3 regions of the Pelorhabdus sp. sgz311002 genome follow, and region 3 is predicted to be linked to each of the others. Evidence: riboswitches for the same ligand, from Rfam matches in the RefSeq annotation. Region 3 holds a riboswitch; each other region holds the start of a gene.
The links. Region 3 has a riboswitch for cyclic di-GMP ahead of AC0NJP_RS08945 (methyl-accepting chemotaxis protein). Riboswitches for the same ligand answer to the same signal wherever they lie in the genome.
Positions count from the first base shown of each region.

Region 1: linked by a shared signal. The riboswitch ahead of AC0NJP_RS13740 (GGDEF domain-containing response regulator) and the one ahead of AC0NJP_RS08945 (methyl-accepting chemotaxis protein) in region 3 are both predicted to bind cyclic di-GMP.
Region 2: linked by a shared signal. The riboswitch ahead of AC0NJP_RS11880 (hypothetical protein) and the one ahead of AC0NJP_RS08945 (methyl-accepting chemotaxis protein) in region 3 are both predicted to bind cyclic di-GMP.

Region 1 covers NZ_JBWBCL010000009.1:118,160-125,707, reverse strand. The annotation lists gene AC0NJP_RS13755 (methyl-accepting chemotaxis protein) at 1-1,439, shown strand, start outside; gene AC0NJP_RS13750 (YifB family Mg chelatase-like AAA ATPase) at 1,576-3,090, opposite strand; gene AC0NJP_RS13745 (HAD family hydrolase) at 3,600-3,947, shown strand; gene AC0NJP_RS13740 (GGDEF domain-containing response regulator) at 4,226-5,134, opposite strand; cyclic di-GMP riboswitch class I at 5,265-5,348, opposite strand; gene AC0NJP_RS13735 (carboxymuconolactone decarboxylase family protein) at 5,466-5,780, opposite strand; gene AC0NJP_RS13730 (ClbS/DfsB family four-helix bundle protein) at 5,849-6,355, opposite strand; gene AC0NJP_RS13725 (DMT family transporter) at 6,502-6,921, opposite strand; gene AC0NJP_RS13720 (EamA family transporter) at 7,320-7,548, shown strand, end outside.
Region 2 covers NZ_JBWBCL010000007.1:103,561-111,108, forward strand. The annotation lists gene buk (butyrate kinase) at 1-574, shown strand, start outside; gene iorA (indolepyruvate ferredoxin oxidoreductase subunit alpha) at 629-2,407, shown strand; gene AC0NJP_RS11875 (indolepyruvate oxidoreductase subunit beta) at 2,409-2,981, shown strand; cyclic di-GMP riboswitch class I at 3,031-3,117, shown strand; gene AC0NJP_RS11880 (hypothetical protein) at 3,178-3,432, shown strand; gene AC0NJP_RS11885 (hypothetical protein) at 3,585-3,851, shown strand; gene AC0NJP_RS11890 (hypothetical protein) at 3,900-4,460, shown strand; gene AC0NJP_RS11895 (serine protein kinase) at 4,740-6,668, shown strand; gene yhbH (sporulation protein YhbH) at 6,707-7,548, shown strand, end outside.
Region 3 covers NZ_JBWBCL010000004.1:270,282-277,829, forward strand. The annotation lists gene AC0NJP_RS08920 (hypothetical protein) at 1-162, shown strand, start outside; gene AC0NJP_RS08925 (TrkH family potassium uptake protein) at 368-1,729, shown strand; gene AC0NJP_RS08930 (potassium channel family protein) at 1,742-2,401, shown strand; gene AC0NJP_RS08935 (methyl-accepting chemotaxis protein) at 2,589-4,622, shown strand; gene AC0NJP_RS08940 (hypothetical protein) at 4,722-5,378, shown strand; cyclic di-GMP riboswitch class I at 5,482-5,571, shown strand; gene AC0NJP_RS08945 (methyl-accepting chemotaxis protein) at 5,769-7,457, shown strand.

The DNA of each region.
Region 1 (7,548 bases), on a different contig from region 3:
CTAGACAGCTCAATGATAATTTCGGATTAATTGAAAGTAAACCCCATGATACGCAGAGTCAAGAGTTACTCAACAAAGCTAAAATATCTCTCCAATCCTATTTAGCAAGCAGTCAACAAACACTAGCTCTTGCTCTGCAAAATAAAAATGAAGAAGCCTATCAACTTTATGTAAAAACTGTTGAAAAACAAGCTCAAGCTTCTATTGACGATATGAGACAAGTTTCAGAATACTATAATAAAGTATCATTACAAACGAAACAAAAATCCACGGATTCTTTTAATACATCAAATCGAATTACTATTTTTCTCGTTATGTTGTTAGGTTCTATTTTCTTAATAAGCGGATATTACATTTCCAAGCAAATTGTAAATCCTTTAAAAAGCATGGTGTCATTTTGTGAAGAACTCGCTGCCGGAGATTTTACGGATAAGCCTCGGCGCATCATGAATCAAGATGAATTTGGCCAAGTTTCAAACGCTTTACTTAACATGCGAATGAACTTACGATCCATCCTAAAACAAATCCATGAATCCTCGGAACAGGTGGCCGCTTCTTCTCAGCAATTATATGCTAGTGCTGAGCAATCTGCATTAGCTTCTACTCAAGTCGCCTCTTCAATCAATGATGTGGCTAAAAGCGCCGAACAACAACTACAAGCGGCATTAAAAACATCAAATATAGTAGATAATCTTGCAGGAAATATCCTAGAAGCAACGGATACAGCCTATACAGTTTCAACACAATCCGAAAACGCTTCCAATCAAGCAAACGAAGGAAATCACTCGGTAGAAAAGGCAATTACTCAAATGAATAATATTGAAAAAACCGTATTTGCCTCGGCTGAAGTTGTACAAAAACTTGGCGAACGTTCTAAAGAAATTGGGCAAATTGTTGATACAATCTCTGGCATCGCTGGCCAAACAAATCTTTTGGCCTTAAATGCCGCAATTGAGGCAGCAAGAGCGGGAGAACAAGGTCGAGGCTTTGCTGTAGTGGCAGAAGAAGTTCGAAAATTAGCTGAACAATCTCAAGATGCGGCAAAACAAATTGCTGAATTGATCACGGAAATACAAAATGAAACCGATAAAGCCGTTAATTCCATGAATTCTGGTACAAAAGAAGTAAAACTTGGTACTGAGGTTGTAACTCTCGCCGGGAAAACTTTCAAAAATATTGCAGAATTAATTATAGGAGTCTCTAATCAAATGAAAAGTATCTCTACAACAATGGATCAGATGTCAACGAATAGTGAAGAAATTGTATTTTCGGCCAAAATCATTGATGACTTGAGCCGTAAAACGGCAGAGCAATCGGAAACCGTATCTGCCGCAACAGAAGAACAATCGGCTACAATGGAAGAAGTTGCTTCTGCCAGCCAAGCCTTAGCAAGATTGGCAGAAGGAATGAGAAACGCCGTACTAAAATTCAAAATTTAATAAAGAGAGATAAGCCCACGAATACTCATAATAGTCTTGTTTCAAACTAGAATGGCTTGACAGTTTAAACGCTAAGATCTTCCTTATTTCGTATATTTGCGGAGATTTCGGGAACGTACCCATTACTAAACTATTTCTACGCTTTAAATAAAGGGTTGCGAAATTGAATTGCTTCAGCAATGTGACGATCTGTAATTTGTTCTTCTTGATCTAAATCGGCAATTGTTCGTGCTACTTTTAAAATTCGATCATAACCGCGAGCACTCAGCTCTAGTTTTTGAAAGGCGCCTTTAAGTAATTTTTGCGCACTTACAGTTAAACAACAAGTTTTTAACACCTGTTTATGGCTCATTTGTCCATTGCAAAAAATACTCCATGGTGCCAATCGCTCTTGCGTCAGATTTCTTACCGCGGTAACTCGTTTACGGATCGTTTCTGATGGTTCACCTTGCGATTTTAGGGATAAATCATCGTAAGAAACGGGTTCTACCCATAAATAGATATCAATACGATCAAGCAAGGGCCCTGAGATTCTATGTTGATATCGTCGAACCTCTTGTTCAGAGCAGGTACAGCGATCACTAGGAAAGAAGCCGCAATTGCATGGATTAGCTGAAGCAATTAATACGAATCTAGCAGGAAATGAAATAGTGGCATTTACTCTAGCAATAGTTACAATACCATCCTCTAAGGGTTGCCGCAATACTTCAAGCACCTGACGTGAAAACTCGGGCAGTTCATCGAGAAATAATACCCCATGATGAGCTAGACTTACTTCTCCCGGTCTAGGGATTCTCCCGCCACCAATCATGCTTGCAGCTGAAAGTGTATGGTGAGGGTGGCGAAAAGATCGTTTTCGTATAAGGCCTGAAGGCCTCTGCAATTCGCCGCTGACACTATAGATTTTGGTTACTTCTAATGCTTCTTCTTCTGTAAGCGGCGGTAAAATAGAAGGCAGTGCTTTCGCCAGCATTGTTTTTCCCGCTCCTGGTGGGCCGACCATAAGTAGATTATGGCCGCCAGCAGCGGCAATTTCCATAGCTCTTTTAGCAACAAGTTGCCCTTGAACATCAGCAAAATCGAACTCGTAATTTCCGCTAAGAAATGCTTCAGGCTCTGCCTCAATACAAGGCAGAGCCTGATTCTCTGTCAAATAGCCAACAAGCTGGCGTAATGTAGCGGCAGCTCCAACAAAAGGATTTCCCATAAGTAATGCTTCAGATCCGTTTTCCGGCGCTACATAAACAGCATTCAGTTCCTGATTTTTTGCGGCTATGACCATTGGTAAAATACCACTTATCGGCCGCAAACGACCTTCTAAAGATAATTCGGCCGAAAAAAGACAATTGTTAATTTTGTCCTGAGCGAGCTGTTCACTAGCGCATAAAATTCCCATAGCAATAGGCAAATCTAATCCAGAGCTATCTTTTTTGAGTTCTGCTGGAGCCAAATTTACAGTAATACGTTTTTGCGGATATATAAATCCAGAATTTTTTAAAGCAGACCGAACCCGTTCTTTTGATTCTCTAACAGCGGTGTCAGGTAATCCCACGATATCAAAACAGGGTATTCCGTTACTAATATCGACTTCTACGGTAATAATAATTCCGTCAAGGCCAAGCGTCGTAGCGCCAAAACTTTGTGCATACAATTTTGTCCCCCCAAGAAGTTCTTTATAGTTCTCTTTTCTTGCTTTCTTTTTTTTATAGAAAAAACCCTTTTTGTCAAACCTATAGCAATAGAGCATCTACTAGATGTTTTTTGGGTATACTTAGCGAATTTAACAATTCCTTGTCCTTAAAGAGCAACTAATATAACGTCTTCGATACCGGAATAAAGCGATTTTTCCTGAACAGATATTTAGTGACTTTGTGATGTAAAATTGTTACTAAAGTAGCCATTTCCAGAAATTCTTTTATCGATCGATTGGTAGAATAAGTAAGCTGAAAAGTAGCAAGGATTACAAATGCAAATAAAACTCTTATTAGAGAATTGCATAATACAATTCTCTAATTGTAAAGATAATTATCTGGGACAGTACCATAATGATTACTCTTGCTGTTACGAGGCTGTATATGTGCGGATGCCACAGCAAATACACTAGGTTCTGCCTTGCCCTGGGGGAAGTATTTCGAAATAAATCATAAGGAGCAAATAATAATGGTCAAAACCGTTGTACTTGATTTTGATGGTGTGATCCACAGCTATACAAGTGGATTTCAGGGAGTTGAAGTTATTCCTGATCCACCTGTTACGGGGATAAAAGAGGCGATTGAGGAGATTCGAAAGCATTATCGAGTTGTGATTGTGTCTACTCGCTGCCATCAAACTGGGGGAAAAGAAGCTATTAATACATGGTTAAAACAATATGGCATAGTCGTTGATGACGTAGCTGTACACAAGCCGCCCGCAATAGTGTATGTCGATGATAGAGCTATTTGTTTTGATGGTAATTCAAGGGGGTTATTAGGTAAAATAAGGCGCTTTAAAACCTGGTATCACAACTAAACTATCAAGCCATTTTTATTGTGAGAGACTATCCCGAATTCATTCCCAACTAGAAATATTTTGGCTGACAGACTTGAATACCTTGACAGCAAGGGGCTTTTCCGTATAATGCAAGCAAGGGACAACTAGCCAAGATGACTGTTTTTCCCCTATAAAAATATATACTCTTTTTATACCAGTTGCGTTTACACAAAATGAGGGACATTCCTCATATGCAATAAAAATCTCTAAGCTCATACCAGCTTAGAGATTTTTACAGAATTTAAGATATTCCCACTTCATTCTTCGATAGAAATATAGCAATTTCTTCCTTCTCTTTTCGCATTATAGAGTCCTATATCAGCGCGTTTAATGAGCTTAGCCGGTTTATAATCATCATTTGGTTTCAATGATGCAACTCCCATGCTAACTGTGATAAACTCACTTACATCTGACATCTCATGTTTTAAAGCTAATTTTTTTATATTTTCTTGAATCCTCTGGGCAACTACAATTGCACCACTAAGCGGTGTTGCTGGCAGTAAGACAACAAATTCTTCTCCACCATATCTACCGACAATATCGATTGACCTAGAAAGTGAATTTTTTATTGTTTGGCTAACTTTTCTCAAACACTCATCGCCTTCTAAATGCCCATAGATATCATTGTAGTTTTTAAAAAAATCTATATCAATCATTATCGCTGATAAATATTCATTATTACGATGTGAGCTAAGACATAATTTATTTAATGCCTCTTCTAAAAAACGACGATTATATATCTCTGTCAATTTATCAATCATTGACAAACTCACTAAAATGTCTCTTTGCTTTTTTAATTCAAGCTGACTCTCAATACGGGCTTTTATAACTGCTATGTCTGTGTTCTTCGTAATGTAATCAACCGCTCCCATTGAAAACCCTGTTGTTTGATGCTGCGGAGAGGAATTGGAAGAAATAAATATTACTACTATGTCTTGAGTAGCCGGATTTTCTTTGACTTGCCGACAAATTTCGTAGCCATCAATATCTGGTAGCATTATATCTAATAAAATAAGATCAATTTTTCGAGATATAATGATCTTTAAAGCCTGTGACCCGGAAGTTGCACAATAAACACTATAATTATCTTGCAAAATTTTCATTAATAAATTACAGTGAAATTTTTCATCATCAACAACGAGAACTGTCTGCTTACCAAAATTCATCTTATCGTCCTTTCTCTTCCACTTTAAAGTTCAGAAAACAAAGCCAACATGGAACGATAACTTTAGTGATAGCTACATCAATGATTTCTCATTTTATTGCAATAAAAAACCAGGTTATCATCGTAATTAATGATGTAACCTGGCAGTCTTAGAAAATTCCTTTAGACCCACGGCTTTGCGTCCCATCCTTTCGGGTGGTTTGCCTACCAAATATTTCTTTAATGAAAATTATACCATAATGATTCAAAATTTCAAAGGAGCCTGCCAAATGTATCCAATAATACATCTGACAGGTTTTCATTCCCTCATCTTGTTGAAATAAACAAAACGTCTACTTTCCTTTAAATTCACTATCATAGGCTTCAAGTGCTATCGGCAACGCAGTAATCACCTTATTTCCTACTGCGGGGAGCGCTAATAAAACTGCACTTTTAATCTCATCTCTAGTAGCACCTAACTCCTGAGCATGTTTTACATGAAAAGGAAGACCACTTAGCAGTCCAACCGCCGCTAAAACAGCAATATAAGCAATCTCTTCTGTTTTGGAATCAAGGCTGCTAGCCTCGTCTAATTTTTGAACAGTTTCTAACCATGTTTTCGATTGTTCCGGAGCTTCTTTTAAAAAGCAGTCAAATGCATTACTCATATTTTTCAAGTAAATCCCTCCCAAATAGCACATTATTTTGTTATTTATAGATTCCGATAATCGCTGGGTCAAACATTCTTTTTCCATTTCCTAATCTTGGTTCTAAAATTCTTAAAAGGCGCAACCGAATTTATATGTATCCACTTCCACATTGGCCAATTCGCTTTTGTTACTGTCCATTCACGCGCATTTGGAGTAAATAATTCTTCCTCACTTAATTGATCGATCCAAGCACACCATGCTGCAACGTTTTCCCCAAATAATTTGCGTAATTCCTGTAGCGAGTACCCGCTGTATTCATAATAAAATTTTTGATAAAGTTGTCCCAACTGATTCCATTTATAGTCCAGTGAGGGAGTAATAACTTTTTTCCCATTTAATTCATCTATTTCCCATCCCATAATAAGATTTAACCATCCGAGCTGATATGCTAGCATTTCCTGCGGCGTCTTATCCACTTGCGCAATGCGAACATTTCCTTTTTCATCTGGAATCTCATCAAATTCTTTGTCAAAAAGCAAATAAGTCTTTTGTATAGCGGCAATTAATTCAACTTTACTATTGTATTGTATCATTTATCATGGCACACTCCATTTTTTATAACCACTTCAAATTTAATAAGCAAAAAATATCTAAGGTAGATTAATGCCTCAAATTTGAACACGCTTTAAAACTAATTTGAAAAAAGTTACAGGATTTTATGAGCAGTTATTGACACTCTCTAAGATCTAGCTAGCCAATAAACCCCAGTCAGTATAAGTATGCAACTTCCTACTTTATTGTATGTTATCGGGGAAACTTCAACACCAACAAGTCCAAAATGATCAACGACAGCCGCAGTAATAATCTGAGCTGCTAATACTAAGGCAAATACCTTTAATGTTCCAATATTCGCTATAGAGTATGAAAAACCATACATTGCACAAATCCCCATCATTCCTGAAATCAAGGCTTTAGTAGATATTGTATCACTAATCTTTTGCTGATTATATAAAACAAATAATAATGCAAATAAAATCTGAAAAATAGAGACTCCTATAATCATAATAAATTGTCCCGATAACTTTCCTATTTGCGAATTAATAGCTCCTTGTATGGGTAAAATTATTCCAGTAATAATCGCCGCTAAGACGCTTAGCATTATGTTTCTCCCCTTATATTAGTAGTTTTCTCATTTCTTCTCTTTATATCTAAACCATATTTTGATTTACAAAATACTAACTCTATTATACAAAAAACAAATTATCTTAAAAATAGTCAACAGTTGAAACGGCTAAAAATTTAATTTTCTATAACGATCTACAATTTTTTCTTTCTGATTTAAATTCTGATATAAAGTGAATCATAAACCAAGTATTAACTATAATTCCCTTAGAATTTTCAGTTGTTGACGAACAAAAAGAAAACTGCTATGCTTAGATAAGCTTAAAACTGAATCATAAAACCATCTTTGGATGTGGATTTTTCTAGAGAAATCTATTTTCGCCACACAATATCTATTGGGATATTGTGTGGCGTTTTTTATTGGGAGGAGATATTTTGTCAAGAAATTCTTATGCATTTCTAGTATTTTTAGGTGGATGCAGTTATGGCATCCTTTCTACGCTTGTCAAGATTGCTTACGCAAGTGGTTTTACAGTAAATGATGTTTGTGGATCACAAGGATTTTTCGGCATGTTGCTTCTCTGGGCTGTCGTGTTGTTTCAGCGAAAACAATTTATCCCATGGAAAAAAACTTTGTTATTAGTTTTATGTGGTTCGCCGATTG
Region 2 (7,548 bases), on a different contig from region 3:
AGTCGCTTTGTCCCTTGCTAAGCCTTATGAAGAGTTAAATTTAGTTATTGCCCATTTGGGAACGGGGATTTCTTTGTCAGTTCATCATAACGGACGAATGATCGATTTTATCGATGGCAAAGAAGAAGGCGCTTTTGCACCGGACCGTTGCGGCGGTTTACCGGCAAGTCAGCTTGTGAAGCTTTGCTATAGCGGCAAGTATACCTATGAAGCGCTCAGAGATCGTTTATTTGGCAAGGGCGGTTTTTATGCCTATCTTGGCACGAAGGATCTGCGTGTTGCTGAAGAACGGGCGAAAGCAGGCGATAAAACAGCACAACTTATTTTAGAAGCCTTTACTTATCAAGTTGCCAAGGATATTGCGGCGTTGGCGTCGGTGGTGAAGGGCAATGTAGATCGCATTATTTTGACTGGCGGAATTGCTTATTCCGAAGCGGTTGTTGGCGCTATTAGCGAACGCGTTGTATTTATTGCTCCCGTAGCAGTTATGCCAGGAGAGGAAGAATTGGAATCTCTTGCCTCCGGCGCTCTGCGTGTACTGAATGGGGAGGAAAAAGTTAAAATTTATGCCTAGTTTGTAAGGACATTTTTTATTGATAAAAAGCTAAGAATGACAGGAGGAATTTATGTGAAAAAGTTGCTAACAGGCAATGAAGCGGTGGCGCAAGGCGCTTATGAAGCGGGCGTCGTTTACGCAGCCGCTTATCCCGGTACGCCTAGTACAGAGATTTTGGAAAATATTGCTCAGTTTAAAGGGGACATCATTGCGGAATGGGCGCCAAATGAAAAAGTCGCCTTCGAAAATGCGATCGGCGCGTCTTTAGGCGGCGGGAGAACCTTGGCGGCCATGAAGATGGTCGGGGTGAATGTAGCAGCTGATCCGCTCTTTAGTTTTGCCTATTCGGGTGTCAATGGCGGCATGGTACTTGTCAGTGGCGATGATCCTGGCTGTCATTCCTCGCAAAATGAACAAGATAATCGGTATTATGCTAAGTTTGCTAAGGTGGCTATGGTGGAGCCGAGCGATAGCCAGGAAGCAAAAGATATGGTTAAAACAGCTTTAGAGATTAGTGAAACCTTTGATACTCCTGTGCTATTCCGTATGACGACGCGCGTTTGCCATAGTAAAAGCATCGTGACGTTAGGAAAGCGGAGTGAAGTCGTTAAAAAAGCCTATGTTAAAAATCCCGCAAAATATGATTTGGTCCCGGCTGTAGCGAAAAAGCTGCGTGTAAATTTGGAAGAACGGCTGCAGACTTTACAGCGCTACGCGGAAGAGACGCCGTTAAACTATATCGAATGGCACAGTAAAAAAATCGGGATTATTTCCTCGGGGATTGCTTTTCAATATGCCAAGGAAGTTTTTGGCGAAGATGCTTCATATTTAAAACTTGGTTTTACTTATCCGCTACCGCTCGAAAAAATCCGTACCTTTGCCGCTGCCGTTGATACGCTCTACGTCGTGGAAGAGCTTGAGCCTTATTTGGAAGAGCAGATCAAAGCAGCTGGCATTGCTTGCATTGGTAAAGCGAAAATTCCTTATACCGGTGAATTAAATCCTGATATTGTCGCACAGGCGCTCCTTGGTAAACGTCGCGAGATGATTTCTTATGACGCTTCCGTTGTAGTAACGCGTCCGCCGGTTCTTTGCGCGGGCTGTCCTCATCGCGGGTTCTTTTATGAACTGGGAAAACGTAAGAATGTAGCGATTATGGGCGATATTGGCTGCTACGCTTTGGGCGGCGGCGATCCCTTAAATGCCAAAGATGCTGCCAACTGTATGGGCTCTGCTCCCAGTGTGGGGCATGGTCTGCAAAAGACTTTCCATTATTTTGAGGAAGATACGCGAGTAATTTCTACAATCGGCGACTCTACCTTTTTCCATACTGGTCTTATGAGCTTGATTGATATTGTTTATAATCGCAGCAATACAATTACTTGTATTCTTGATAATCGAATTACTGGTATGACGGGCCATCAGGATCATCCTGGCACTGGTTATACACTGCAAGGGATGCCAACGAAAGCGCTTGATATTGCTTCTGTGGTAAAAGCCATTGGCGTGGATCATGTCAAAACCATTAATCCTTTGCGCCTTGATGAAGTCAGTGAAGCGCTCGATTGGGCCTTGGCCCTTGACGAACCTTCGGTCATTATTACACGTTGGCCTTGCGTGTTAAAGAAAGCATCGCCGCAAGATCACGAAGAATTCGGCGACTATTTGGCAAAATGCAAAATCGATCAAGCGAAATGTATCGGTTGTAAAAAATGTATTAAAACAGGCTGTCCAGCCCTTCGTTTTGATAAGGCGGCGAAAAAGAGTTCGATCCATGCGATGCAGTGTGTAGGCTGTGAGGTTTGTGCGCAGGTTTGTCCGGTACAGGCGATTGCCAAGGAGGGGAAATAAGATGGCGACGAAAAATATTTTATTAGTAGGCGTTGGCGGCCAGGGAACCATTTTAGTGAGCAAGATTTTATCTACAGGTCTTATGGCTGCCGGCTATGACGTAAAAATGTCAGAAGTACATGGCATGGCCCAACGCGGCGGCAGTGTGAGTACCCAGGTTCGCTATGGTGAAAAAGTTTATTCACCCATTATTGGTAAAGGCGAAGCCGATATTCTCGTATCTTTTGAGCAGATGGAAGCGCTGCGCTGGTTAGATTATTTAAAGCCTGATGGCAAAATCGTTGTCAATGATTATCAGATTCCCTCAGCGCCGATTTTGAATGGAAAGTGCGATTATCCTACAGGCATTTTAGAAACTTTACAGGAGAAAGCGGCAACGACGATCGTAGCTGCAGAAAAGATAGCCCTTGCGCTGGGCAATGGTCGCTGTATGAACGTTGTTTTATTCGGTGCTTTAGTCAAGGCGATGGACCTTACCACAATCCATTGGGACGAAGCAATGAAAGAACAGATTAAGCCCCAGCTTTTTTCAATCAATCAGGCCGCATTTCAAGCTGGGTTAGAGACAGTCTGATAGTTGCCAAGCCTTAAGGGGCATGGTATCATAAGAAAGAGTCAGCAAAAGAAAACGTCGGCAAACTTATCGAAAGGTAAGGACGCAAAGCTTTGGATCTAAGGACAGATCTGTCTATGAGCGCCAGGTTGCAATCAATTTGATGAGCAGCCTGGTTTTTTGTTGCTTAATTTAGGCAAATAAGGAAGGGTTTTACATGTTACAATATTTGGCCCAGCTCTTGGGCCGTTGTGAATGTTGCGGCCGTAAGGCTACGCGGCGCCTTGAAATGTATAACGATGGGCAGAATAAGTCCAAAGGGCATTATTATTGTGAAAGCTGCCTGAGTGAAGGCCTAAATCAAGCTGTTTCAGGCGAGTTTTTATCTACAGGGAAAAAATTCACCTTATTTCATTCTGCGAATGAATTGGAACGAGCTGGTATTTCCTGTACCAACTTTTTACAGAAATAGAACAGGAATAAAAAACCGTCGCGGTAAGCTTACGACTACACGAATGCTTACTGCGGCGGTTTTTTATTCTAAATAGAGGATTTGATCGGATTTTAGCGAAAAAGAATAAAAATAAAGATTTTCAGCCTGCAAGTAATGAGTGAGGTGCCAGGATGCGCTATTGTATTTTTTGCGGTGTAGAAATACCGAAAAGTGCTTTGTTTTGTCAGATCTGCGGCAAACGACAACCAGATCAAACGGAAGAAATGGCTGAGGCGGAAGCGGAAGCTGTAGAAACTGAGTTGGTAGATCCAGCGCCGCCGACTGGGCTGGCTGCTTTTTTGGCTTCGCCCAAAAAATTGGTGATTGCTGGAGTTGGCGCTTTTGTCGGGCTAATTATCATAGTAACTTTTGTTATTGTTGTTGTAACGAAAAAATAAGCGGTCTTTCAAATCTGTATAGATTGGATATTTCGGAGGAGATTAGCTATGTATTGTCCTCAATGCGGTGTGACCATAAGTGTGGAAGGAAATTTTTGCGGCAAGTGTGGCAAGGATGTGGCCTATCTAACACAATCAGATAAACAGCCAAAAGCTGCCGTCCCTGCTTCGCCCACAGAAGAACTCGCCTCACCAGTACCAGAGACTACAGCGACGGATGGTTTGGTTATTACAGAAGCCGAAGTAGCAGCGGCTGCAAAGGCGGCTGAAGAGTTGTCAGGCGAAGGCGGTGACTCAGCGAAAAAAGCGGACGAAGCTTCAGAGCAAGTACCAGAGCCAAAACCGTCGCAAGTGGGTGCATTGTCTGGCGGTAGCGCCGATCATAAAAAGCCTGCTGTCGTTTATTTTTGTAACTCTTGCGGTACGGCTGTTTTTGCTGAAGATAGCTATTGCTACGAATGCGGCAAAAAGACACAAAAAGAATATTATTGTCAACAAGCTGCCGGTTTTACGAAGAAGAAGAAAGTTCTATTTGGCCTTATCGCCCTTACCGCTTTTTTTGGTACGGCATGGCTGATGTATCATTTTGCTAAGTCTTGGTTTCATTAACTTATTGCTTTGTTCATAATAATAGATGATATTGCCGTGATTGGTGATTCGCGCTATTTACGTTTGAGGCATGATTTAGTTTTGCTATCATAGTATATTTTAGTATATTTAAAATTTTCTTTATCAGTATTCATGTTATTTTGTTATAGACATTGATAAAAAAATCTGCTATATTAAATCAAATGGTAAGCCGTGTCTTCTCTGAAGGGATAAAAATTCTTTTAGCGTGATGGCTTATCATTTTTTTATTATAATTGCATGCAAAAAGGGGGAGAAAGTATGGCAAATTTTGATTTCGTCAGTCTGATTAAGCAAGATCGGGTAGAGAGAAAGCACGAGCATTTTTCTGGCACGCTGCTTGATTATCTGAAAATCGTAAAAGAAAATCCGAAAGGAGTCATGCTAGCTCATCAACGCATGCATGAACTACTAACAGCGCCAGGTGTTGATATTGTAAGAACAGAAGAAGATCCGCGCTTGAAACGGATTCACGGCAATGATACGCTGCGGCGTTATCGTTTTTTTGAGGATCAGTTTTTTGGCATCGATAAAAGTATTATGAAAATCATGCGTTATTTTCACTCTGCAGCCATGAAAGGTGAGGAATCACGGCAAGTTTTATATTTAGTGGGGCCTGTAGGTGCAGGGAAATCTTCTTTGATGGAAGCGTTAAAACGGGCCTTGGAGATGAGTCCGCCGATTTACACTCTGGAAGGCTGCCCAATGCGGGAGGAGCCGCTGCATCTAATTCCTAAACATTTACGACCTCAATTTGAAGAAATTCTTGGTGTTAAAATAGAGGGGGATTTGTGCCCAGTATGCCGTTATCGTTTGAAAAATGATTTTCATGGTGAATATGAACGATTTCCTGTAACTGTGGCTGAGTTTTCCATCCGTTCCCGCAAGGGCGTTGGTGTAGTACCGCCAGTTGATCCTAACAATCAGGATACCTCGGTGTTATCTGGCTCTGTCGATATATCAAAAATGGATTTATATCCGGAAGACGACCCGAGAGTGCTAGCTTTAAATGGTGCTTTTAATGTGGGCAATCGCGGGATTGTGGAGTTTATTGAAGTGTTTAAAAATGATGTAGAGTATTTGCATACGATGATTACGGCGACACAGGAAAAATCAATTCCATCGCCAGGCAAAGGCTCGATGATTTATTTTGACGGAATTATTTTAGCTCACTCCAATGAAGCGGAATGGAATAAATTTAAGTCAGATCATACGAATGAAGCGATTTTGGACCGGATTGTCAAAGTGGAAGTGCCCTATTGTCTTGAACTAGACGAAGAAGTAAAAATTTACCGAAAAATGCTTAATAATAGTGCTTTTTCCGCTCATATTGCGCCACATACCATTGAGATGGCTTCGATGTTTGCCATTTTGAGCCGACTCTCTCCTTCAGCCAAGATTGATCCCTTAAATAAGCTTAAGATTTATAATGGCGAAGAAATTGTAGAGAAGGGCTCTACCAAAAAGGTCGATATTTTTGAACTCAAAGATGAGGCGCAACGGGAAGGCATGACTGGCATTTCTACTCGCTTTATCATGAAAGCGATTGATACGACTTTATCGGAATCTGAATCGAACTGTATCAATCCGATTGCGATTATTGATACTTTGATTAAAGCAGTTAAAGAAATGGCTATTGGCGATGAAGAACGAAAACGCTATCTTGGTTTCCTCCAAGACACAATTAAAAAAGAATACAATAAGCTCTTAGAAAAAGAAGTGACGCGGGCTTTCATTCATGGCTATAAAGAACAGGCTGAGAGCCTTTTCAATAATTACCTCGATCATGCCGAGGCGTTCGCTAATTCATCAAAGATCAAAGATCCCCACACTGGCGAAGAGCTAGAACCCGACTTGAAATTTCTGCAGTCTATTGAAGAACAGATCGGCATTAGCGGTTCTGCTGCCGCCGGTTTTCGCCAAGACGTAACCTCGTATATGTTTTCGTTGCTGCGAAGCGGCGGCAAGATTGAATATAAAAGTTATGAGCCTTTAAAAGAAGCGATTGAAAAGAAATTGACGGCTTCGGTAAAAGAGTTATCGCGCGTTATTACAAAAGCCAAAGTACGTGATAAAGAACAAGACGGTAAGTATGATGCGATGGTCGAGGAAATGAAGCGAAGCGGTTATTGCGATCATTGTTGCAATGTGATTTTAAAATATGCCGCAAATAATCTCTGGAAAGATTGATTTTTTGAATTTGCATGACAGGGGAGGGGAAGGGCGCCATGGCTGTCTTTAAGGATGGTAGCAAGGCTAGTTCCGATCGTTCCCAATGGGATCGCAAGCGACATCGCGAACTGGTCGAAGAAGCGATCAAAAAGGATCTTGGCGGCATTGTGGCCGAAGAGAGTATTATTGGTCAAAGCGGCAATAAAAAAATAAAAATTCCCATTAAGGGAATTAAAGAATATCAATTTATTTACGGGAAAAATACGCCAGGAACTGGTTCAGGTACAGGCGGTGAAGCGAGAGGTCAGTCGATTGGTAAGACAAAAGAGGGTCAGGGAGAAAAGATCCCTGGCCCAGCTGGCAGCGACGCAGGGGAAGATATTTTTGAAACAGAAATTACTCTTGATGAGTTAGCAAATTATCTTTTTGAAGATTTGCAGCTGCCTGATTTAGAACGGAAAAAGTTTTCGCAACTGGAAACGCGTCATAAGCATAAACGTTCCGGTTTTCAGAAAAAAGGAATTCCGCCGCGGTTGGCTAAAAAAAGAACGCTTATTGAAAAAATTAAGCGCCAACAGACAAGCTTACGGGAAGCCGACGTTGCAGCAGGGGAAGAAGAACGGCTGCGAATTCCTTTTCGGGAAGAAGATCTTAAATATCACCGTATTAAAGAGGATGTTGATTATCACTCTAATGCAGTCGTATTGTGCATTATGGATACTTCCGGATCGATGGATCAGACACGTAAATATCTTGCTAGAAGCTTTTATTTTCTCTTATATCAATTCGTCCGCTACAAATATGAACAGGTCGAAGTTGTCTTTATTTCTCATTCCACCGAAGCTAAGGAAGTCACAGAAGCAGAATTTTTTCACAAGGGGGAGTCAGGCGGTACCTT
Region 3 (7,548 bases):
CCAATTATTGGTGGTCCCGAACATAACACTTTTCTTATTTTTAGAATCATTTTTACGGTGATTGCTTGTGTCATTGCTTTTTGGGGCTATAAAAAAGATTTGTCACATTGGCTTTCTTGGCCTAGCAGTTTCTTTAAACATCATGGACCAGTTATGAAATGAGAAGGAGATGGGGATCCTGTTGTCAGATAATTTTTGGTAAGTCCAGTCATCCATTCGGGAGAGACTGGGCTTTTTTATTTGTGTGAGAAGATATTTGCATACTGGCGAGGATCCATGTATGATAATTAAGGTATAGAATAAATAGTAAAGTTAGAGTGGCGTTTTAATGAGTTAGAATTTGCAAGCGATTGGAGAGATGATCAGGTTGAAACTATTACAGTTACTGCCGCTCAGAGGGGGATCTTACGGATTTCGCCTCAGTTCATCGCAAATCTTAGTTGGCGGCTTTGCGGCCTTTATTTTTTTCGGTGCAGTATTACTGTCTCTGCCGATGGCGTCGCAGTCTGGTGCGGGCGTTCCGTTTATTGATGCTCTGTTTACGGCAACTTCAGCTGTGTGTGTTACAGGTCTTGCTGTCGTCGATACAGGCACCACCTATTCTGTGTTTGGACAAATTGTACTTATTTTATTGATTCAAATTGGTGGTCTCGGTATTATGACGGTAGCCACGCTGTTTGCCATTCTCAGTGGGAAGCGAATCCGTCTGCGTGAACGAATGTTAATTCAGGAAGCAACAAATCAGCTTGATTTGGCTGGAGTTGTTCGTTTAGCTGTATATATTATAAAAACGACGCTATTGGTCGAGTGTATCGGCGGTACGATTTTAGCAATTCGTTTTTATCAGGATTTTGGCTTGCAAGGAATTTATTTTGGCTATTGGCATGCTGTTTCATCGTTTTGTAATGCAGGCTTTGATTTGATGGGGAATTTTACAAGTTTAACGAACTATGTTGATGACTGGACGATTAATCTGACTGTGGCTATGCTCATTATCATTGGTGGTATTGGTTTTCCTGTTATCGCCGATCTCTGGCGCTATCGTCAGCAACGGCGGTTGACACTTCATACAAAAGTAGTTCTTCTGACGACGTTTATTTTGATTTTCCTAGGATCCTTTTTGATTTTTGTATCTGAGTTCTCTAATGGCGAGACGTTGGGGCCTTTAACTTTATCAGGCAAGATACAGGCTAGCTTTTTTCAATCTGTATCGACGCGAACAGCAGGCTATAATACAATTGATATTGGTTCGATGCGGGAAGGCACTTTGCTAATCATGATCTTGCTCATGTTTATTGGCGCATCTCCTTCTTCTATGGGAGGCGGCATTAAAACAACTACTTTTGCTGTACTTGTTGCGTCTTTATTTGGTGAGATTACAGGTCGCGGCGAAGCGCAGCTTTTTCAGCGGGTTGTACCGAAAAATATGGTATATAAGGCTTTTATGGCCGTTATGCTGGCATTACTTTTAGTGTTAACTGTAACAATTGCGATGAGTTTTACCGAGGAATTCCCCATTTTTAAACTTTTATTTGATGTTGTGTCAGGCTTTGGTACAGTTGGACTGACTATGGGAATTACTCCTTTGTTAACGCCTGTCGGTAAAGGCTGGCTTATTCTAACTATGTTTGCAGGTCGTGTTGGTACTTTGACATTACTGATGGCTTTGGCTGTAAGACATAAAAAGTGTTCCCTGAAATATCCCGAAGGGCGTTTGTTGATCGGATAAGGAGGAAAAATCATGAAGAAGAAACATTATGCTGTCATTGGTCTCGGTCGCTTTGGTCTCGGCGTTGCGACAACTTTAGCTGCGGCTGGTTACGAAGTACTTGTTATTGACAGCGAAGAAGAACGGATTCAGAAAATATCAGAGCTATTTACTCATGCTGTCGTTGCTGATACGACCGATGAGGCAGCGTTAAAATCACTTGGTATTCGCAACTTTGATATTGTGATTGTAGCCATTGGCCATAATATTGAGGCAAGTGTCATGACGGTGCTATTACTAAAAGAATTGGGCGCGCCTTATATTGTAGCGAAGGCCGACAGCGCTATTCATGGAAAAATGCTAGAGAAAGTCGGGGCTGATCGTGTGGTCTTTCCTGAACGGGATATGGGGCAGCGTATTGCTCATAACCTCGTGTCAACGAATGTAATCGATTATTTCGAAGTTGCGCCTGATTTAGGAATTATTGAAGTCGCTGTACCGGAAAATCTAATCAACAGTAACTTAATAGAAGCGGATCTGCGTTCGCGTTATAAAATTACGATTATTGCGATCCGTCGCGGCACTGAGATGCTATTGTCACCGGATCCTACCGAGGCCTTTTTACAGGGAGACGGACTGATTCTTGTTGGCGACAGTAGTGGTATTCAACGCTTTGAATCAGAGTATTTTTGATACTCTTGAAACGAGCGTAAGCTTTATTTATGATTTATTTTGAAATGATTATCGCTTACAATCGTTTCCTTTTTATTAAAATTTTATAAGAATTTACAAGAATTTTGGAAAATTGGCAGGTTTCTTGATTCAATTTGTATAATTATATCTATTGATCATAAATTCCCAAAGAAAGTAGGTCCTGCTTGTGCAGATAAGAAGTGTTCGCGCTAAATTTCTTCTTACTTTAGTACCTTTATTTATGATATCCTTTGCAATTTTGGCTGGCGCAAGCTATTATTTAGCAAATCAGCACTTAACGAAGAATGTCAAAGATACGGCAGTCGCAATTGGTGAAAAGTTTTCTACGCAGATTTCTGGTGATATGCATGAACGAATGGTTCGTCTTGACGATTTAGCATCAGATCCGGAAATGCAAGCTGGTACGCGTGAACAAAAGGTAGCGATTTTGGCCGCGGCGAAAGCGCGACTTGGTTCCAATTTTGATAGCATCTTTTTTATTAATCTTGACGGAAGCGCGGTAGCTTTTGATGGTAAGGATTATAATTATAGTGACCGCGAATACTTTACAAAGGTTAAGGCTACACAAATGCCTTATAGTTCCAAACCGCTCATTTCCAGATCCACAGGAAAATTGGCGCTTGCGCTGATAACACCAGTGAAACGCAATGGACAGATGATTGGTATGATTGGCGGTACAATTTCATTAGAAAAATTGTCACTGCTATTAAAAGACCTACAGTTTAAAGATACTGGCTATGGCTATTTAGCAGATAGTTCTGGCGTGGTCATTGGTCATTATAAGGTACCGGAAACGATTAACAAGTTGAACTTACTAGAGAAGAAGATTCCCCAGGAACTAAATTTTCCTGTAAAAGAAATTGATGATCATCTGACGCAGTTGTTTAAAACAGCGGTTGACTCAGGAAAAACCGTTGAGGGATCTTACCTTAGTGTGTTTGGCGATTCCAGTGTAGCTGTGTTTACGCCAATTACTTTAGACGGCGGCAATAAATGGATTATGATTGTAACTGCGCCAGAAGCGGAAGTAACGCGAGAAGCTCGTTCGCTACTTTGGTCAACCGTGATTTTATCTTGTGTATTTTTACTTATCGCAGTAATTGCTATTTTATTTATTGTAAAACGCTTTACTAAGCCATTGCAGTTTATTTTGCAAGAGGCATTACAATTAGCGGAAGGGGATCTCAGAGAACGAGCAGCTGTAGTGCAATCGCAAGATGAAATCGGCCGTTTGGCTCAAGGTTTCTGTGAAATGCGGACAAAATTACGTCAACTTATGCAGCATGTGAAGGGGCAATCTGAAAAGGTAGCCGGTGCTAGTGAGCAACTGACGGAAAGCGCCCATCAATCTGCTTCGGCAGCGAACCAGGTAGCAGAAGCTGTGACTACCATTGCAGCAGGTACGGATAAACAGGCTGATGCGGCTGCGACTATGGCTGAAACAACTCGATCTATTGCCGAGAGTACCGGAAATATTGTTACTTCCACTCGCTCCTTCGCCCAAATGGCCCATGAAACATCGGTGCAAGCTGAGCAAGGACGAGAAAGCCTGAATGAGGCTGTGGCAAAAATGGAAGATATTCGACTGGGTTCTGAGGCGGTGCAGACAGCGATTGGTGAGTTGGCAAAAGGATCTAATGAAATCAATGAAATTGTCAATTTGATTTCAGCGATCTCCGGACAAACGAATCTACTCGCTTTAAATGCGGCGATTGAAGCGGCTCGCGCTGGTGAGCAAGGACGCGGTTTTGCCGTCGTCGCCGAGGAAGTACGCAAACTAGCAGAAGAATCTAATCAGGCGGCTGGCAAAATCAGTGAACTGATTCGTCAAAATGATATGAATATGCAGCAAGCTATCCTCAAAACTGAGGTCAGTGTAGAAAGTATTCAAGGCGGAATTGAATCAGTCAACGGTGCTGATTTGACCTTTAGAAAAATTGTTGAGGCCGTTGTATATTTGTCGCAGGAAATTCAAAAGACAGCTCATGCCTTAGAAGAAACGGCAACCAAAAATGATTTGCTCGTAACGGCTTCCAAACGGATTGAAGACATCAGTAAGGAAAATTCCGGGGAAACCCAGACGATTTCGGCTGCTACAGAAGAGCAGTCTGCTTCGATGGAAGAAGTAGCGGCGGCCAGCCGGAGTCTGTCTGATTTGGCGAAAGCCTTAGAACAGGAAATTCAACGGTTTAAATTGTAAAGCAAATTTTAATAAATGATTAGAGCAAAGAAGCTCTCGGAGAAATCCGGGAGCTTTTTGTTCTTTTTTAAACAGACTGAGTAAAGGAGGCGTCTAAACATGGGAACGCTAACAGATATTGAATCGTTTTTGCAGGATACAGTCATTATGGTCGCAGATATTCTTAGCCTTGAAGCTGTTGTCGTAGATTGCAACTTGAAAGTGATTGTTGGAACAGGAATTTATCGTGAGGAAAGAGGAATGTATGTAGGGGAGGGGACTTTATCAGCTTACTGCATGAAGCTGCGAGAGACTCTCTTAGTAGTCAATCCTAGACTGCATGATTTGTGCCATTCGTGTGCGCGGCGGGGACGTTGTCCCGATGCTGCTGAAATTTGTATTCCCATTGAAGTAGAAAACCGAGTTTATGGTACGCTTATTTTACTTGCTGTCAACCAGGAGCAGCGGAGTCTACTTTTAGGGCAAGAAGTTAAATTAATACGCTTTGGCCAGTGGCTTGCCGAGATATTTAGTCAGAAGCTGATTGCTTTACAATTTGGGTCTAATCGGGAACCGGATAGAGAAAAGGCAAAACCGATCGTGTCTTTTGCTGAACTAGAACATCAAGCGCTGTTAGCAGCTTTGGCGCGTTTTGGCGTTTCTACAGCGGGAAAACTTGCTATATGTCAAGCACTAGGCATTAGCATTGCAACCTTCTATCGTAAAGTCAAAGAGTATGGGATTAATATTCGCGATAAACAATATGAGAGGAAATGAATTTTTTAGAATTATCTTGACATTTTTTTTCTTTCAGTACAGAATAGAATTCGACAGTTTTGTTTGTTTTTATAATGCCTTATGGCGTTAATTATTGTAAAATAGAAATATATAGCAAACTTGTCGAAAGACAAGGACGCAAAGCTATTGGGTCTAAGGAAAGTATATATTCTAAGACAGCCAGGTTGCTTGATTTTTGCGGGAATTCGCCGGGGCGCCGAAAAGCACTGCGTCGAATTTTTTGCTATGTTTGCAATACTTAACAAATGAGGTAGTTGATGAACGGTAAAGATAGCAGCGAAAAAGCTGCACGCCGCAGGAAGGGAGGTTAGTTGTTAGTTTTGATTTGAGGGTCTAGCGGGACTTATCAAGCACAAAGGCGGGACGATTATGCGTGTAACAATTGGTAAACAAATTATCTTGGTATGTGTTCTTATTGTGTTGGCTTTTACGGGTCTAAATATTTATACCTATTTCCAAATTCAAAAGGTGCAGGAAGATTATGAAGGCTTATTAAAACGCAGTGTTCCTTTAGTCGTTGATATTAAAGAATTAAGTCGCGAACTGAGTACTCAGTCGGCTCAAGTCAGAGGCTTTATTTTGTCAGCGGATCCACAGTATGTTGATCGTTATGAAGCATCAAAGAAGAAAACAGCAACTGTTTTGTCGGACTTAGAGGGAAAGTTGATTACGCCTGAAGGCAAACAGAAAGTGGCCGAATTGAAAGCCTCTTTAGCTGATTACGATAAAATTGCCGAGCAAGGACTTACCCTTCGAAAGACCCAAGGCCAGGCGGAAGCGGTGAAAGCGGTTGCGGCTTCTGGCGCCAAGATTATTGCCGCCGATAAGAATATGGAAGACACTGTTAAGTTTTTAGAAGATCGTATGGAGCTGAGAAGACAGGAAACTCAAGCCGATGTAACAAAGATTCAGTCTCTCTTATTTATTCTTGACGGAATTATTCTTGTGATCGGCGCCTTACTAGCTTGGTATTTGGCTAGACGAATCTCTCGGCCGCTCAATGATGTGTCGCAGGCAGCAGAGCGTATTGCTGCCGGGGATTTGGGCGTACATAATATTTCTTATCAAGCCAATGATGAAATCGCTGATATGATCCGCTCTTTTTCGCATATGCGCGAAAATCTGCGGAAGTTAGTTGGAAGTGTAGCTAAGTCAGCGCAACAAGTGGCTGCTGCTAGTGAAGAGCTGACAGCGAGCTCGAATCAGTCAGCTCAGGCCGCGACACAAGTGGCCGAAACTGTTACCTGTGTGGCTGGTGGCGCTACCAATCAATCGACAGAAATTGATAAAGCAGCCAGTGTAGTGGAAGCTATGTCGCAGGAGATTCATCAGATTACATCACATGCCCAGGAAGTGACCAAAAAATCCGAAGAAACAGCACAAGCTGCTAGCGTGGGCGGCGAAGCCGTAACACAAGCTACGCAACAAATGAATTTGATTCAAGATTCTGTGGTATCATCAGCAAAAGTAGTACGCCGTCTTGGTGAACGTTCTCAGCAGATTGGTGAATTTGTTACGATGATCAGCGGGATTGCCAGTCAGACGAATTTACTGGCGCTCAATGCGGCTATTGAGGCGGCGCGGGCTGGTGAGCAAGGACGCGGCTTTGCCGTTGTGGCGGAAGAAGTTCGTAAGCTGGCTGAACAGTCCCATGAAGCAGCAGAGAAAATTACGGGAATTATTCATGATATTCAATCCGAAACAGCTGAAGCCGTTAACGTTATGGATCGGGAAACTGATGAAGTATCTAGAGGGGCTCAAGTTATTGCTACAACAGGTGAGCGTTTTCAGTTTATTGAACGCATGGTTCTTGACTTGACGGGACAAATTGGTTCGATTAATTCGGCTGCGCAAAATCTGATGACTGCCAGTGATGACGTTGTCAATTCTGTAGAAGCCATCAGAGGCGTTGCATCGTCGACGGCTTGTGATACTCAGTCAATTTCAGCAGCGACGCAAGAACAGTCGGCTTCGATGGAAGAGATTGCTTCAGCCAGCCAAACTTTGGCGCAAATGGCTATGGAATTGCAAGATGTTGTTGCTAAATTCCATCTTTAATATAATAGTTTAGAAAGATTATAAGAGAGACTTGTCGATTTGACAGGTCTCTTTTTGCATCCATTGAATATTTTGAGGGGCAAGTGTACAA